DNA from 2 places in the Mycobacterium sp. NGS49 genome. Region 2 is predicted to be linked to the other one. Evidence: riboswitches for the same ligand, from Rfam matches in the RefSeq annotation. Region 2 holds a riboswitch; the other holds the start of a gene.
The links. A riboswitch is a leader RNA that binds a small molecule or an ion and turns the genes downstream of it on or off. The one in region 2 is predicted to bind cobalamin.
Positions count from the first base shown of each region.

Region 1: another riboswitch for cobalamin. It lies ahead of AC5Y7D_RS04750 (PPE family protein); the one in region 2 lies ahead of metE (5-methyltetrahydropteroyltriglutamate--homocysteine S-methyltransferase).

Region 1 is NZ_JCALCX010000003.1:271,787-279,601, reverse strand. It holds gene AC5Y7D_RS04765 (type III polyketide synthase) at 1-751, shown strand, start outside; gene AC5Y7D_RS04760 (cytochrome P450) at 748-2,043, opposite strand; gene AC5Y7D_RS04755 (ABC-F family ATP-binding cassette domain-containing protein) at 2,040-3,809, opposite strand; cobalamin riboswitch at 3,850-4,028, shown strand; gene AC5Y7D_RS04750 (PPE family protein) at 4,139-5,833, shown strand; gene AC5Y7D_RS04745 (acyl-CoA synthetase) at 5,971-7,815, shown strand, end outside.
Region 2 is NZ_JCALCX010000028.1:50,376-58,190, forward strand. It holds gene AC5Y7D_RS24170 (MmgE/PrpD family protein) at 1-325, opposite strand, end outside; gene AC5Y7D_RS24175 (DUF3556 domain-containing protein) at 463-2,193, shown strand; gene metE (5-methyltetrahydropteroyltriglutamate--homocysteine S-methyltransferase) at 2,299-4,584, opposite strand; cobalamin riboswitch at 4,720-4,932, opposite strand; gene AC5Y7D_RS24185 (Rv1453 family transcriptional regulator) at 4,963-6,255, opposite strand; gene AC5Y7D_RS24190 (PE family protein) at 6,420-7,815, shown strand, end outside.

The DNA.
Region 1 (7,815 bases), on a different contig from region 2:
CACGGTCACCGGCGTCGCGGTCCCGTCGTTGGACGCCAGGATCGCCGGGCGGCTCGGATTGCGTCCCGATATCCGCCGGATGCCGCTGTTCGGCCTCGGTTGTGTGGCCGGTGCCGCCGGAGTGGCCCGTCTGCACGACTACCTCCGGGGCGCACCCGACGACGTCGCGGTGCTGATCTCCGTCGAGCTCTGCTCCCTCACCTACCCGGCGGTCAAGCCGACCGTGTCGGGCTTGATCGGCACGGCCCTGTTCGGCGACGGTGCGGCTGCCGTCGTCGCCGTAGGCGACCGCCGCGCCGAGCGGGTGCGGGCCACCGGCCCCACGATCGTCGACTCGCGCAGCCGCCTGTACCCCGAATCGCTGGGCATCATGGGCTGGGACGTGGGCTCGCACGGCCTGCAGCTGCGGCTTGCCCCAGAGTTGACCGACCTGATCGAAGCGCACCTGCCGGCCGATGTCGACGGATTCCTGGCCGGTCACGATTTGACCAGGGAAGACATCGGCACCTGGGTGAGTCACCCCGGGGGACCGAAGGTGATCAATGCGATCACCAACTGCCTGGATCTGCCGCCGGAGGCGCTCGAGCTGACCTGGCGGTCGCTCGGCGAGATCGGCAACCTGTCCTCGGCGTCGGTGCTGCACATCCTGCGCGACACCATCGAGAAGCGGCCGCCCAGTGGCAGTCCCGGTTTGATGCTGGCGATGGGGCCCGGATTCTGCGCTGAACTCGTGTTGCTGCGCTGGCACTAGCGCTCGGTAGCCGCCCGATCGAGAACTTCCACCGTCAGGCCCGGCCGGGGACTGAGCGCGGCGAAGTTCGCGGCTCGGATCCGCTGCGCCGGCAGCCGTAGCCTGGTCTTGGCGACCAGCCGTGCCAGCATCACCGTCATCTCGGTGATGGCCATCGCCGAACCGATGCACCGGTGCAAGCCGCCGCTGAACGGAATGAACTCGTGCGGCGCGGGTTTACGGTAGCCCGGGTCCGCCGGATCCCACCGCTGCGGACGGAATTGCGTTGGGTCGGGCCATGACTCGGGATCCCGGTGGGTGACGTAAGCGCTGAAGACGATGAGTCGTCCCGCCGGGATCCGGTGCCCGTCGAAGCGCAGGTCGCGCAGCACTCGGCGGGCCGAGATGACGCCGGGCGGATACAGCCGAAGTGTTTCGTGCACAACGCCGTTGAGATACGTCAGGGCCGGCAGGTCGGCGGCCGTCGGCGTCTTGCCACCCAGCACCCGGTCCACCTCGGCGGCGGCGGCGTCCCAGACCCCCGGCCAGGTCAGCAGCGTGTAGGCGGCCCAAGCCAGCGCACCGCTGGTCGTCTCGTAGCCGGCCGTGATCAGCGATACGATTTGATCACGAATCTCGTTGTCCCGCAGTACCTGTCCTTCGTCCGATCGACCGTTGATCAGGGTCGCCAACATGTGGTCGTCCGGGCGGGGCCGGCGGCGTGCGTCGGCGATCTGGGCATCGATGAGCTCGTCGATGCGTTTGCGTGCGGCCATTGCCCGCCGCCAGCGGGGTGAATTGACGCGCTGCTGAAGCTTCATGACCCCCGGTGGCAGGTGCGTCAGGTCCAGCAACGGCTCCAGTTGCTCGCCGAGGAAATCCGAGTGAGCGGCCAGGCGTGACCCAAACAGGCTTTCGGCCGTGCTACGTCGTACCGTCGAGCGGAATTCCTGATAGATGTCCACCCGCCGGCCGGGTCGCCAGCCGTCGATGGTGGTGTCGATGTGGGTCACCATGGTCTGCACGTAGTCCTGGATCTGCCGGTGCCGCAGCCCCGGCGCCACCACGCTGCGACGACGGCGGTGGTCCTCACCATCGCTGACGATCAGCGCGGTTGGACCGTCCACCGGCACGAGACTCTCGAACGTCTGGCGCCAACTGAAAGCGTCGGCATTGGCGAATACGAATCGGTTCGCCTCGGCGCCCAGCAGATAGGTGTAGCCGTGCCGGCCGATGCCCGAGTCGATCACCGCGCCACGGCGGTTGTACCCGGCGCGTAGCGCCTCGCCGGGCCAATACCGGACCGGTCTCATTCCAGCACGTCCGACAACTCCAGCCATTGCCCCTCCAGCGTGGTGACCTCTTCCTCGAGTTCGCGCAGTTGCTGCGTCAAGCGCGTGACACCGACGTGGTCGGACTGGTCATGCTCGGCAAGCTCGACGTGCATGGCCTCGATCCGGTCGGCGAGGCGAGCCAGCTGGCGGTCGATGGCAGCCAGCTCCTTCTCGGCGGTCCGGCGCTGAGCACCCGACATGGTCTGCGGCGGTTGCGCTTTCGGCGCCGTCGGCTTGTCCGTCGGTCGCGCGGCCAACCGCAGGTATTCGTCGATACCTCCGGGCAGGTGCCGCAACCGGCCGTCCAGGATCGCGTACTGCTGATCGGTGACGCGTTCCAGCAGGTAACGGTCGTGCGAGACGACGATCAAGGTGCCCGCCCACGAGTCGAGCAGGTCTTCGGTGGCGGTCAGCATGTCGGTGTCGACATCGTTGGTGGGCTCGTCGAGCAACAGCACATTCGGCTCCGACAGCAGCGTGAGCATCAGTTGCAGGCGCCGACGCTGGCCGCCGGACAGTTCGCCGACGCGCGCCGAGAGCTGCCCGCGGGCGAAGCCCAACCGCTCCAGCAGCTGGCCCGGGGTCATCTCCCGGCCCTCGACCTCGTAACCACGCTGCAGCCGGCCGAGCACGTCGGCGATCCGCTCTCCGGCAACCGCAGTGAGCTCATCGCCCTGCTGATCGAGCACGGCCAGCCGGACGGTCTTGCCACGCTTGACGCGTCCGGTGTCGGGCTGAACGGTTCCGGCAAGCAAACCCAGCAGCGTGGATTTGCCGGCCCCGTTGGCCCCCACGATTCCGGTGCGCTCGCCAGGCGCGATTCGCCACTCGACCTCGCGAAGTACCGCGCGCCCGCCATAGGAGACCGAGACGTCGAGCAGGTCGATGACGTCCTTGCCCAGCCGAGCGGTGGCAAGCTTGGCCAGCTCCACCGTATTGCGCAGCGGCGGCACGTCGGCAATCAACTGGTTGGCGGCCTCGATGCGGAACTTGGGCTTCGACGTGCGGGCAGGGGCGCCGCGACGCAACCACGCCAGTTCCTTCCGCATCAGGTTCTGTCGCTTGGCCTCCGAGGCGGCGGCCTGCCGATCCCGCTCCACCCGTTGCAGCACGTACGCGGCGTAACCACCCTCGAACGGTTCGACGATGCCGTCGTGCACCTCCCACGTCGCGGTGGCGACCTCGTCCAGGAACCAGCGGTCGTGGGTCACCACCAGCAACCCGCCGCTGTTGCGCGCCCAGCGTTGTTTGAAGTGGCCGGCCAGCCAGGTGATGCCCTCGATGTCGAGGTGGTTGGTGGGTTCGTCGAGGGCGATCACGTCCCACTCGCCGATGAGCAGTTGGGCCAGCTGCACCCGACGGCGCTGACCGCCGCTAAGCGTGGAAACCGTTGCATCCCAGTCGATATCGGATACCAAACCGGCGACGACGTCGCGCACCCGGCCGCTGCCGGCCCACTGGTGATCCGCCTGGTCACCGACCAGCACCCGGCCGACGGTGTGCTCGGGATCCAGGGTGTCCGCTTGAGCCAGCGCGCTGACCCGTAAGCCGCTGCGCTGGGTGACTCGTCCGGAGTCCGGCCGGAGCTGGCCGGTGAGCAGGCCCAGCAGGCTGGATTTGCCGTCCCCGTTGCGGCCGACGATTCCGATGCGGGCACCGTCGTTGACGCCGAGGGTGACCGATTCGAAGACAACCTGGGTCGGATATGCCAGGTGGACGGCCTCGGCTCCGAGCAGGTGTGCCACTGGACTGAGGGTACCGGCTGCACTGCCGGCTACCACCGGGGCCGGCGGGATGAGACAATGCTGCGGTTAGGCAATGACGATGCAGGAAGCCGGTGCGAAGCCGGCGCGGTCCCGCCACTGTAATCGGGGAGCGACCCTCATACGCCACGGCGATCAGCTGGAAGGCGAGGCAAGCAGCGATCCGAGAGCCAGGATACTCGCGTCATCGCGTCCTGCGACCCGGGGCGGTGTACCCCGAGAGAGCGATCGTCGTCGATGCGTCTTCGGCTTGTCATTTTCACTGGAATCCCCACGCCGCCAACGGCTTTCATTCCTGACGGCGGTGCGCGATGACCGCCCCGGTGTGGCTGGCCACGCCCCCCGAGGTGCATTCCGCCCTGCTCAGTAGCGGCCCCGGGGCCGGTCCGTTACTTGCCGGGGCGGCGACCTGGAGGTCGCTGAGCACCGTCTACGCGGAAACCGCCCGGGACCTGGCGGCGGTATTGGCGGCCGTCCAGGCCGGGAGCTGGAACGGCACGACAGCACAGGCATATGTGGCCGCCCACCTGCCCTATCTGGCGTGGCTGAACCAGGCTGCGGCCGACAGCTACGCCCTGACTACCCGGCAGGAAGCCGCGGCCGCAGCCTGGGCCAGCGCGCTGGCCGCCATGCCCACGCTGGCCGAGCTGGCCGCCAACCACGCCACCCATGCGGTGCTGTTGGCGACCAACTTCTTTGGTGTCAACACGGTTCCGATCGCGCTGAACGAGGCCGACTATGCGCGGATGTGGATTCAGGCCGCCACCGTGATGACCACCTATCAGGACGTCGCGGCCGTGGCGGTCAACACCGCGCCGCAGACCACCGCGGCGCCGGAGATCGTCACCACCGGCGCGCTGGCCGCCGCCGACGACTTACCCCCGGACCGGCAGAACGACTTCTTCAACTGGCTGCAGGACATCGGCTATACCGACTTCTACGACAACTACATTCAGCCCTTGATCGACGCGCTCTCGAACATGCCGTTCTTCCAGGCGCTGTTCTCCGGATTCGATCCCTATCTCGTCATCCTCGGCAACCCGCTGACCTACCTGAGCCCCTTCAACGTCGCGTTCGCCCTCGGCTACCCGATGGACATCGGCACCTACGTGGTGCTGCTGTCGCAGATGTTCTCGTTCGTCGCACTGGACCTCACCGCGGCGTTCGCCTCGGGCAATCCGGTGACCATCGGCTTCACCATCCTGTTCGTCACGGTGGAGATCATCGGCACGGTCATCACCGACACCATCGCGCTCCTGAAGACACTGTTGGAACAGACCCTCGTACTGCTCGCGGTGGTGGTGCCGTTGCTGACCGCCCCATTGGTGCCGTTGGCCGCCGGCGCCGTACTCGCACCGATCGGCATCAAGGGCCTGGCGGCGCTCGCTGTCGTCCCGCCCGCACCACCGGTCGCACCGCCGGTCACTCCGCCATTGGCCGCGCTCGCCCCGTCTCTGCCTAGCTCAACCTCGTCCCCGGCGCCCACCCCCGCGGCGGCGACCGTGCCGGGCCCGACGCCCGGGGTTGCTCCACCCCACACCGTCCCGCCACCGAGCACCGGCACCGGCGTGGGTCTGGGCCTGGGCGCCGGCATGGAGAACTTCGGCTACCTGGTGGGTGACCTGGGCTCGGTCGCCAGACATTCGACCGGTGCCGGCGCCCGGAGGAAGGCGTCCGAACCCGACAGCACCGAGGCGCCCACGGCTGTGCCGGCAACCAGGGAACCGGTGGGCACACCGCGGCGTCGCCGGGCGAAGGTCACCCAGCCGGGCCGGGGGTACGAATACCTGGACCCGGAGCCCGAGATGGCGGCGGCGGGTGCGATAACCGCGGGTTTCGCCGGGTCTGCGCCGTTGGGCGCCCACCAGGCGGCAGGCATCACGACGCTGAGCGGGCACACCTTCGCCGGCGCGCCCCGCAGTCCGATGTTGCCGGGCACCTGGAAGGCAGAGCGAAAATCTGACGATCGCCCGCGCAGCGAGGATCCGCCGGCAAGGCCGGGTTAGACCGCACCCCACCGGGTGCGCCGAGAGGGATTTTCGGCCGGCCCGTACTCGCAGGAGTGACCTGGAACACACGCCCATACCGATGTGCCATGATGTCCACGCTGGTCAAGGCTCATCCAGGAAGCACTCAGGGAGCAGTGGTGGATCTCAATTTTTCGATGGTCACGCGACCGGTCGAGCGGCTGGTGGCCACGGCTCAGAACGGTTTGGAAGTACTACGGCTGGGGGGCCTGGAAACCGGCAGCATCCCCTCGCCGTCCCAGGTCGTCGAGAGCGTGCCGATGTACAAGCTGCGACGGTACTTTCCGCCCGACAGCCGGCCCGGCCAGCCGCCGGTGGGTCCCCCGGTACTGATGGTGCACCCGATGATGATGTCGGCCGACATGTGGGACGTCACCCGTGAAGACGGGGCCGTGGGCATTCTGCACGCCAGCGGTCTGGATCCCTGGGTCATCGACTTCGGTTCCCCCGACAAGATCGAGGGCGGCATGCGCCGCACGCTGGCCGACCACATCGTCGCGCTCGACCAGGCCATCGACACGGTCAAAGACACCGCGGGCCAGGACGTGCACCTGGTCGGGTACTCCCAAGGTGGCATGTGGTGCTACCAGGTCGCGGCCTACCGCCGGTCGAGGAACCTGGCCAGCATCGTGGCGTTCGGTTCGCCGGTCGACACCCTGGCAGCGTTGCCGATGGGCATCCCGGCGAACATGGGCGCCGGCGTCGCCGACTTCATGGCCGACCACGTGTTCAACCGGCTTAATATCCCAAGCTGGATGGCGCGCACCGGTTTTCAGATGATGGACCCGATCAAGACGGCCCAGGCCCGCATCGACTTCGTGCGCCAGCTGCACGACCGCGAGGCGTTGCTGCCTCGCGAACAACAGCGCAGGTTCCTCGAGCGCGAGGGCTGGATCGCCTGGTCCGGGCCGGCCATCTCCGAACTGCTCAAGCAGTTCATCGCCCACAACCGGATGATGACCGGTGGCTTCGCCATCAACGGTCAGATGGTGACACTGACCGACATCACCTGTCCGATCCTGGCCTTCGTCGGCGAAGTCGACGACATCGGTCAGCCGGCCTCGGTGCGCGGCATCCGGCGGGCGGCACCGAACACCGAAGTGTACGAATGCTTGATTCGCACAGGACATTTCGGCCTGGTGGTGGGATCGCGCGCTGCCCTGCAGAGCTGGCCCACCGTCGCCGAGTGGGTGCGTTGGATCTCCAGCAACGGTGACAAGCCGCCCAGCATCAGCCTGATGGTCGAGCAGCCGGAGGAACACAACGACAGCGGGGTGGCCTTCAGCTCCCGCATCGCGCACGGCATCGGTGAGGTCTCCGAGGCGGCGCTGGCGCTGGCGCGTGGCGCGGCGGACGCCGTCGTCGCGGCCAACCGCTCCATGCGCACCCTCGCCGTCGAAACGGTGCGCACCCTTCCGCGGCTGGCCCGTCTCGGACAGCTCAACGACCACACCCGAATCTCGTTGGGCCGCATCATCGAAGAGCAGGCTCACGATGCGCCCCAAGGCGAATTCCTGCTGTTCGACGGCCGGGTGCACACCTACGAGGCGGTCAACCGGCGCATCAACAACGTGGTGCGCGGCCTTATCGAGGTCGGGGTGCGCCAGGGCGACCGGGTGGGCATCCTGATGGAGATCCGGCCAAGTGCGCTGGTCGCGATCGCCGCCCTGTCCCGGCTGGGTGGTGTCGCCGTGTTGATGCGCCACGATGTCGACCTGGCCGCGCAGGTGCGGCTCGGGGCGGTCAGCGAAATTCTGACCGACCCCGCCAACCTGGACGCCGCCCGCCAACTTCCGGGCCAGATCCTGGTGCTGGGCGGCGGCGAATCACGGGATCTGCACCTGCCCGACGACGCTGAAGTGATCGATATGGAGCAGATCGACCCCGATGCGGTGCAGCTGCCCGCCTGGTACCGCGCCAACCCGGGGTTCGCCCGGGATCTGGCGTTCATCGCCTTCAAC
Region 2 (7,815 bases):
CGTGGAAATCCAGTTCGCGGGCCGCCACCCCGTTGGCCCACGCGGCCCATTCCGGCGAGTAGTCGCCCTCAACTCCCAAGACCTTCGCACCCCTGACCGAGCGGGGGTGCGCAAGCGCCTGGGCACGCGCGGCGCTGACGGGCCGCCGGATCACCGCGGCCGCCGACACCGCGGCATTGTCGATGATGCGGTTGATCAGCATGGACTCGGTGTCAGCAGGCACCGCTACCGGGTCGGTGGCTACTTCGGCAATCTTCCAGGCCAGGTGTTCGGTGCGGGGAAACTCCTCGGCACTGCGTCGGACCCGGACGTCATGAAGGCGCATGAATCGCACAGTACGGACAGCCTGCCGGACGCAGGCGCTTCCTTGGGCCGTCCTTTACCGGTCGCGGCGAGGCGAAGGGGGATTCGCGGAGCAGGAGGCTGTCCACGCGGCTAGAACACGTTCTAGTCTGTCAAACCATGGGATTTCTCAAGCCCCAACTGCCCGAGGTCGACATCGCCGAATGGAGCAAGGGCACCCGTGCGGAGAAGATCCGACCGATGGCCCGGCACTGGGCCGAGGTCGGCTTCGGCACGCCGGTGGTGATGCACCTGTTCTATGTCGTCAAGATATTGCTGTACATCCTGGTTGCGTGGCTGATCGTCTTGAGCACTAAAGGCCTGGGAGGGCTGGCCGGGTTCACCGACGTCCGGGCGTGGTACGCCGAGCCGATCGTCTTCGAGAAGGTCGTGCTGTACACGATGCTGTTCGAGGTGGTCGGGCTGGGCTGTGGCTTCGGGCCGCTGAACAACCGGTTCTTCCCGCCGATGGGATCGATCCTGTACTGGATGCGCTTCGGCACCATCCGGTTGCCACCGTGGCCGGATCGCGTCCCGCTGACGTTCGGCACCAAGCGCAAGCCGGTGGACGTCGCCCTATATGCGCTGCTGCTGGTGTTGCTGGTGACGGCGTTGTTCACCGACGGCAGCGGGCCGATACCGGCGCTGGGCAGCAAGGTCGGGGTGCTGCCCACGTGGGAGATCGTGGCCATCCTGCTGGTGCTGGCCGCGGCGGGGTTGCGCGACAAAGTGATCTTCCTGGCAGCCCGCGGTGAGGTCTACGGGTCGTTGACCGTGACCTTCCTGTTCGGCGCCGTCGACATGATCGTGGCGGCCAAGCTGGTGTTCCTGGTGATCTGGATGGGGGCGGCGACGTCCAAACTCAACAAGCACTTCCCGTTCGTGATCTCCACCATGATGTCGAACAACCCGCTGTTCCGGCCGCGCTTCATCAAGCGGATGTTCTTCGAGAAGTTCCCCGACGACCTGCGGCCCGGGCTGTTGTCGCGGTTGTTCGCCCACGTCAGCACGCTCATCGAGATGTTGGTTCCATTGGCGTTGTTCTTCTCCCACGGCGGCTGGCCCACCACCGTGGCCGCGATCGTGATGGTGTGCTTCCACCTCGGCATCCTGACAGCGATCCCGATGGGGGTGCCGCTGGAGTGGAACGTCTTCATGATCTTCGGCGTGCTCACGCTGTTCGTCGGCCACGCCCAGCTGGGCATCAGCGACGTGAAACACCCTGTGCCAGTGGCGATTCTGATCGCCGTGCTGGTGGGCACCGTGATCGCGGGCAACATGTTCCCGCGCAAGATCTCCTTCCTGCCCGGCATGCGCTACTACGCCGGCAACTGGGACACCACGCTGTGGTGTATCAAGCCGTCGGCGAGTGAGAAGATCGCGCGGGGCATCGTGGCGATCGCCAGCATGCCGCAGGCCCAGCTGGAGCGGTTCTACGGCAAGGACCGCGCGCAGATCCCGATGTATCTCGGATATGCGTTCCGCGCCATGAACACGCACGGCAGGGCGTTGTTCACGTTGGCGCACCGCGCGATGGCCGGCCAGAACGAGGACGACTACGTCATCACCGACGGGGAACGCATCTGCAGCACCGCCATCGGGTGGAACTTCGGCGACGGCCACATGCACAACGAGCAGCTGATCGCCGCGATGCAGCGGCGGTGCCGATTCGAGCCAGGGGAGGTGCGCATCGTCCTGCTCGATGCGCAGCCGATCCACCGGCAGATCCAGCGGTATCGGTTAGTCGATGCTGCGACAGGTGAATTCGAGCGTGGCTACGTGCGCGTGGCCGACATGGTGACCCGCCAGCCCTGGGCCGACGACGTCCCGGTCCACGTCGATTCCGACTAGGGCCGGCTAACGCCGCGAGCAGACGCAAAATCGCACGTTCCGGCGCGCCGGAACGCGATTTTGCGTCTGCTCGCGAGCGGGGCGTGCCCCCAGCTCGCCGTGGGCTTAGGTCTCGGCCCGCACCTGCTGTGCGGCGGCGACCATGTTGCGCAGCGACGCGGTCACCTCGTCGACGTCGCGGGTCTTCAGCCCGCAGTCCGGATTCACCCAAAGGCGTTCCGCTGGAACGGCGTTCATCGCGGCTCGCAATGACGCCGCCATCTCCTCGGTGCTCGGCACCCGCGGGGAATGGATGTCGTAGACACCCGGGCCCACGCTGTTGGAGAAGCCGATCGCATTCAGGTCGTCGAGCACCTCCAGGTGCGAGCGCGCAGCCTCGATGGACGTGACGTCGGCGTCCAGATCGGCGATGGCGCCGATCACCTCGCCGAACTCCGAGTAGCAGAGGTGGGTGTGGATCTGGGTCGAGTCGGCCACACCCGAGGTGGCCAACCGGAAAGACCCTACGGCCCAACGCAAGTACTCGTCCTGGTCGGCGCGGCGCAGCGGCAGCAACTCCCGCAGGGCCGGCTCGTCGACCTGGATCACCGCGATACCGGCGGACTGCAGATCCACCGTCTCGTCGCGAATGGCGAGCGCCACCTGGTTGGCGGTGTCGGCCAGCGGCTGGTCGTCGCGGACGAAGGACCACGCCAGGATGGTCACCGGTCCGGTCAGCATGCCCTTCACCGGCTTATCGGTCAGCGACTGCGCATAGTTGATCCAGTCCACCGTCATCGGGTGGGTGCGTACCACATCGCCGAACAGGATCGGCGGACGCACACAGCGGCTGCCGTAGGACTGCACCCAGCCGTTGTGGGTGGCGAAGAAGCCGTCCAGCTGTTCTGCGAAGTACTGCACCATGTCGTTGCGCTCGGGCTCGCCGTGCACCAACACGTCGATGCCCAGCTGTTCCTGCAGCTTGATGACGTCGGCGATCTCTTGTCTCATCCGCCGCTCGTACTCGCTTTGGTCGATCTCACCGGAGCGCAAGGCCGCCCGGGCGACGCGGATCGCCGCGGTCTGCGGGTAGGAGCCGATCGTTGTGGTCGGCAGCACCGGCAGTCGCAGGCGGGCTTCCTGCTCCGCACGGCGCTGCGCCGGATCCCCGCGGTGGACGCCGGACGCGACGATCGATTGGACGCGGGCCCGGAGCCGGTCGTTATGCAGGCGCGGGTCGTTGCGGCGCGCGGCCACCGCGGCGTCGGACGCCGCCATCTCTTCGGCGACGGCGTCGCGTCCGTCCCGTAGCGCCCGGGACAGCGCGACCACCTCGTGCACCTTCTCGGCCCCGAACGCCAGCCAGCTGCGCAGGTTGTCGTCCAGATCGGTCTCGGGCTCCAGGGAGTACGGCACATGCAAGGTGGAGCACGACGTGGAGACGGCTATCGCCCCCGCCGCTCCTCGCAGGGTCTCCAACTTGCCCAGTGCCGCGTGCAGATCGGTGCGCCAGATGTTGCGGCCGTCGACGATGCCGGCCACCAGTATCTTTCCGGCCAACTCCGGAACGGCCGCGATCGCAGTGTCGGGGCCGTAGACCAGGTCGACGCCGATCGCCTCGACCGGCGTACGGGCCAGCCCCGCCAGCGCGGCGCCGGGATCGCCGAAGTAGGTCGCGACGTGGATGGCAGGGCGGTTGGCCACCGCACCCAACGCGTTGTAGACGGCCTCGGCAAGCGCGGGCGCATCGGCGGAGATGTCGGTGACCAGCGCCGGCTCGTCGAACTGCACCCACTGTGCCCCGCCGTCCGCGAGCAGCGACAGCAGTTCGGAATAGATCGGCATCAGCTCCTGCAGCCGCTCGATCGGTGCGCCCGCGCCGTCCACCGCCTTGCTCAGCAGCAGGAAGGTGACGGGCCCGACGATCACCGGGCGTGCCGGAATGCCTTGCTCCTGAGCTTCTTTCAACTCGGAAAGCACCTTGTCGGGATTCAGCGAGAACCGCGTCGACCGGCCGATCTCGGGGACGAGGTAGTGGTAGTTGGTGTCGAACCACTTCGTCATCTCCAGCGGTGCCACGTCGTCGTTGCCCCGCGCGGCGGCGAAGTAGCGGTCCAGTTCGTCGGAGATGCCGCCGACCCGGGCCGGCAGCGCGCCCAGCAGCACCGAGGTGTCCAGCATCTGGTCGTAGTAGGAGAAGGTGTTGATCGGCACCGAGTCCAGGCCGGCGGCGGCCAGGTCTGCCCAGGTGTCCCGGCGCAGGGTGGCGGCGACGGATTCCAAGTCGGCGCGGCTGGTACGGCCGGCCCAATATCCCTCGGTCGCGCGCTTGAGTTCGCGGCGCGGTCCGATGCGGGGGGAACCGGTGATGGTGGCGGTGAATGGTTGAGCGGTCACGAAGCGGTCCTTCATGTCGACGGTGTGGACACCGCCCGCGGACGCGCAGCCGACAGTCGGGGCGATGCGCTGGTGCTCTCCGGAGCCCGCGTACCACCACGGCTGGCTGGCCAAACGCCCATTCCACGAGGCGGTGTGCCGCCGGGCGCGGCGCGCCCGGCACAGCTGGCAGGTCTTCGGACTTGCGGGCGCGCACCCTCGGTGCTCCTACTGACCGTCGCTTCCCAGTCTTGATTTCTCAAGACCAGTGCTTAAAGACGGCTTTCGTTCCTGCATACCGCTGCGGGACAGTCCCGGATTCTCACCGGGTTCCCTCTCACGAAGCGTGGTGCCTCGCTCGATGCCGGCGCCGCGGGATGCGGCGACAGCAGACCAGCTGCACAACCGAGCGTACTAGTGCTGGTGGTCGCCGCGTACAACGACGGTGTCGCGGTCCGGCTTGTCGTCCGGCGTTCCGGCCCGACCATCGGACGGGTTGCCGCGCCATTGCAGTGCCTTGATCGCGACGGCGACCTCGACGAGGGTGTGTTCGAGCGGGCGCGGCAGGAGTCGTTGCGCGGCCTCGAGCCGATACACCAGCGTGTTGCGGTGCGTGTAGAGCAGTTTTGCGGCGCGCGACGCGTTGCACTCGGCGTTGATGTAGGTCAGCACTGTGGTGTGCAGGACCGGGCTGGCCGTCTCGAAATCACCCAACGTGGCGCTGATGAAATCGTCTGCGCCGTCCGGGCTTTCGGTCAGCAATGCAACCATCTGAACATCGGCGAAGAAGGCGATGCGCTGTCGTGAGCGGAGCCGGACCAACATTCGCTGCGTAGTGAGAGCATCCATGTGGCTGCGCCGGAACCCGTCGATTCCCGGCGCCGTGCTGCCGACCGCGATCCGCGTTCCCGTGGTTTCCTTCAGGACCTCGCGGACCCGGTCGGGGTCGAGGGCGGCGACATCTCTGACCCACACCCAGCGGGTGGCCGCGCTGGCGACGACGGTAAGGGGGCGCTCGCAGCCGACCGCTCGACTGAATGCCTCAACGGCGCGGTCAAGCCGATCCTCCGGGTCGTCCAACTCGTCGGACCACAGGATGGCCGCGGTATGAGTTCGGTTGAGTCGGTAGCCCAATCGCTCTTCGGCGCGCTCCGGGTCGATGGAAGCGCCATCCAGAATGAGTTCGACGATCTTGCGACGCTCGGCGCTGATGTCCTGGGTTAGTTCGGAATACTCGGTCTGCATCTGTGTTGCGATGCCGGCCAGCGTGCCGTCCACGAATTCATTGGCCGAACGGAACGGCACGTCGAGCAGTTCGCGGAGCTCCTCCGGGTCGGACGTGAGCTCGAACGCGATCTCCGTCCAGCGCCGCCATGCCACGTTGTGCCCGATGCGATAGACCTCCAGCGCGGACGCGTCCAGCCCGCGACGCACCAAATCCCTTGCCATACGCAATGTTTCGGCGTTGAGGTACGGCTCGACCGGTGCTCCCGGTGCTTGCAGCATGGCCGACGCGAAATACACCAACGTGGCCCGGTTCGAGCGACTGACGACCGCTGCCAAGCCGGGGTCTTCGGAGATGCGCGCACTGGCGTTCAGCGTGACGCGGTCGAACTCTTCCAGCCACTCGCGGCTCGGGTTGAGCGCGAGCCAGGCCCCTTTTCGAATCAGCTCCTGCACACGCTGGGAAGGCTCCCGCCAGGTCACGACGGCAGTCTAAGGCTTTTGTGCAAATTGCACGATCGGTACCTGCGGCGTTGGTTGAACTGCTCTGGCCCCAGCTATCGAAATCCTTATCTTATGTCAATGACAGTGCGCCACTGGCATTTGTCTGCAATTGCGACCTGCCGCTAGGGGTCCGGAGGTTAGAGATGTCATTTGTAATCGCGATGCCTGAGTTCGTGTCAGCGGCAGCCGCTGATCTGGTGCGCATCGGTACGACGCTCGGCGCGGCCAATGCCGCGGCGGCCGCGCACACGACCGTGATCGCAGCGGCAGCCGCTGACGAAGTGTCGGCGGCGATCACGGCGCTGTTCGGCGGACAGGGTCGGCAATATCAGGCGCTGAGTGCGCGAGTGGCGCTGTTGCAAGACCAATTCGTGCAGACGCTCAGCGCCGGCGCGAGTTCCTACGTCGCCACCGAAGCGGCCAACGCGGGACAAAATCTCTTGGGCGCTGTCAATTCACAGACCATGGCCCACTTCGGTCGACCGCTGATCGGTGACGGGGCCGATGGACTCGCCGGTACCGGGACGAACGGAGCGCCGGGTGGTCTACTTCTCGGTAACGGTGGTGCCGGTGGCTCGGGTGCCGCGGGGCAGGTCGGTGGCGCCGGTGGCTCGGCGGGATTGCTCGGAAGCGGCGGCGCAGGCGGGACCGGCGGCGCCGGCGCCGCAGGCGGTAGCGGCGGCGCCGGAGGCTGGTTGTGGGGTAGCGGCGGCGCTGGTGGCGAGGGAGGAACCGGCGGCGGGATCGGCGGTGCGGGCGGGGCCGCCGGGCTTTTCGGTAACGGCGGTCTTGGCGGCACGGGAGCGATCAACACGGGAGGTACCGGCGGAGCGGGCGGTGCCGGTGGCCGCGGCGGTTTGCTCCTCGGCGACGGTGGCAACGGTGGTGCCGGAGCAGCAGCCACGATCGCCGGCGGGTCCGGTGGCGCCGGTGGGGATGGCGGGCGGGCGGGATTGGTCGGCATCGGCGGCGCCGGTGGATCCGGCGGCGACGGCTTGGCCGGCACGGCCGGCCTTTCTGCGACCGCATCAGGTGATTCCGGCGCGGCCGGCGCGGCCGGCGGATCTGGCGGCGCAGGTGGAGCGGGCGGTGCCGGCGGCAGCTTGATCGGCATCGGCGGAGCGGGCGGCAACGGGGGTGTCGGTGGTGGAGGCGGTGCCGGCGGTGCCGGGTTTGCCGGTGCGGACGCCGTGGTACGGGGCGGCAACGGCCAAGCTGGTGGCGACGGTGGCGACGGCGGTGCGGGCGGTGTGGGTGGCAGCGGTGGCGTGGCCGGACGGGGCGGCTTGATCGGTCGGGTCGGTAGCCATGGCATTGGCGGAGCGGGCGGCGCCGGTGGTGCCGGGGGAGTGCCCGGCGACGGAGGCAGCGGTGAAACCGGCACTTGGAGCGTCAACGGTGGTGTGGGCGGCTCCGGTGGCCACGGTGGTGACCCCGGCAAAGGAGGAGCCGGCGGGGCGGGCGGAGCTCACGGCGGCAATGGCCATGGCTTGGCCGGAGCCGACGGCGCAACACCGACCAGCGGTGGCAACGGAGGCT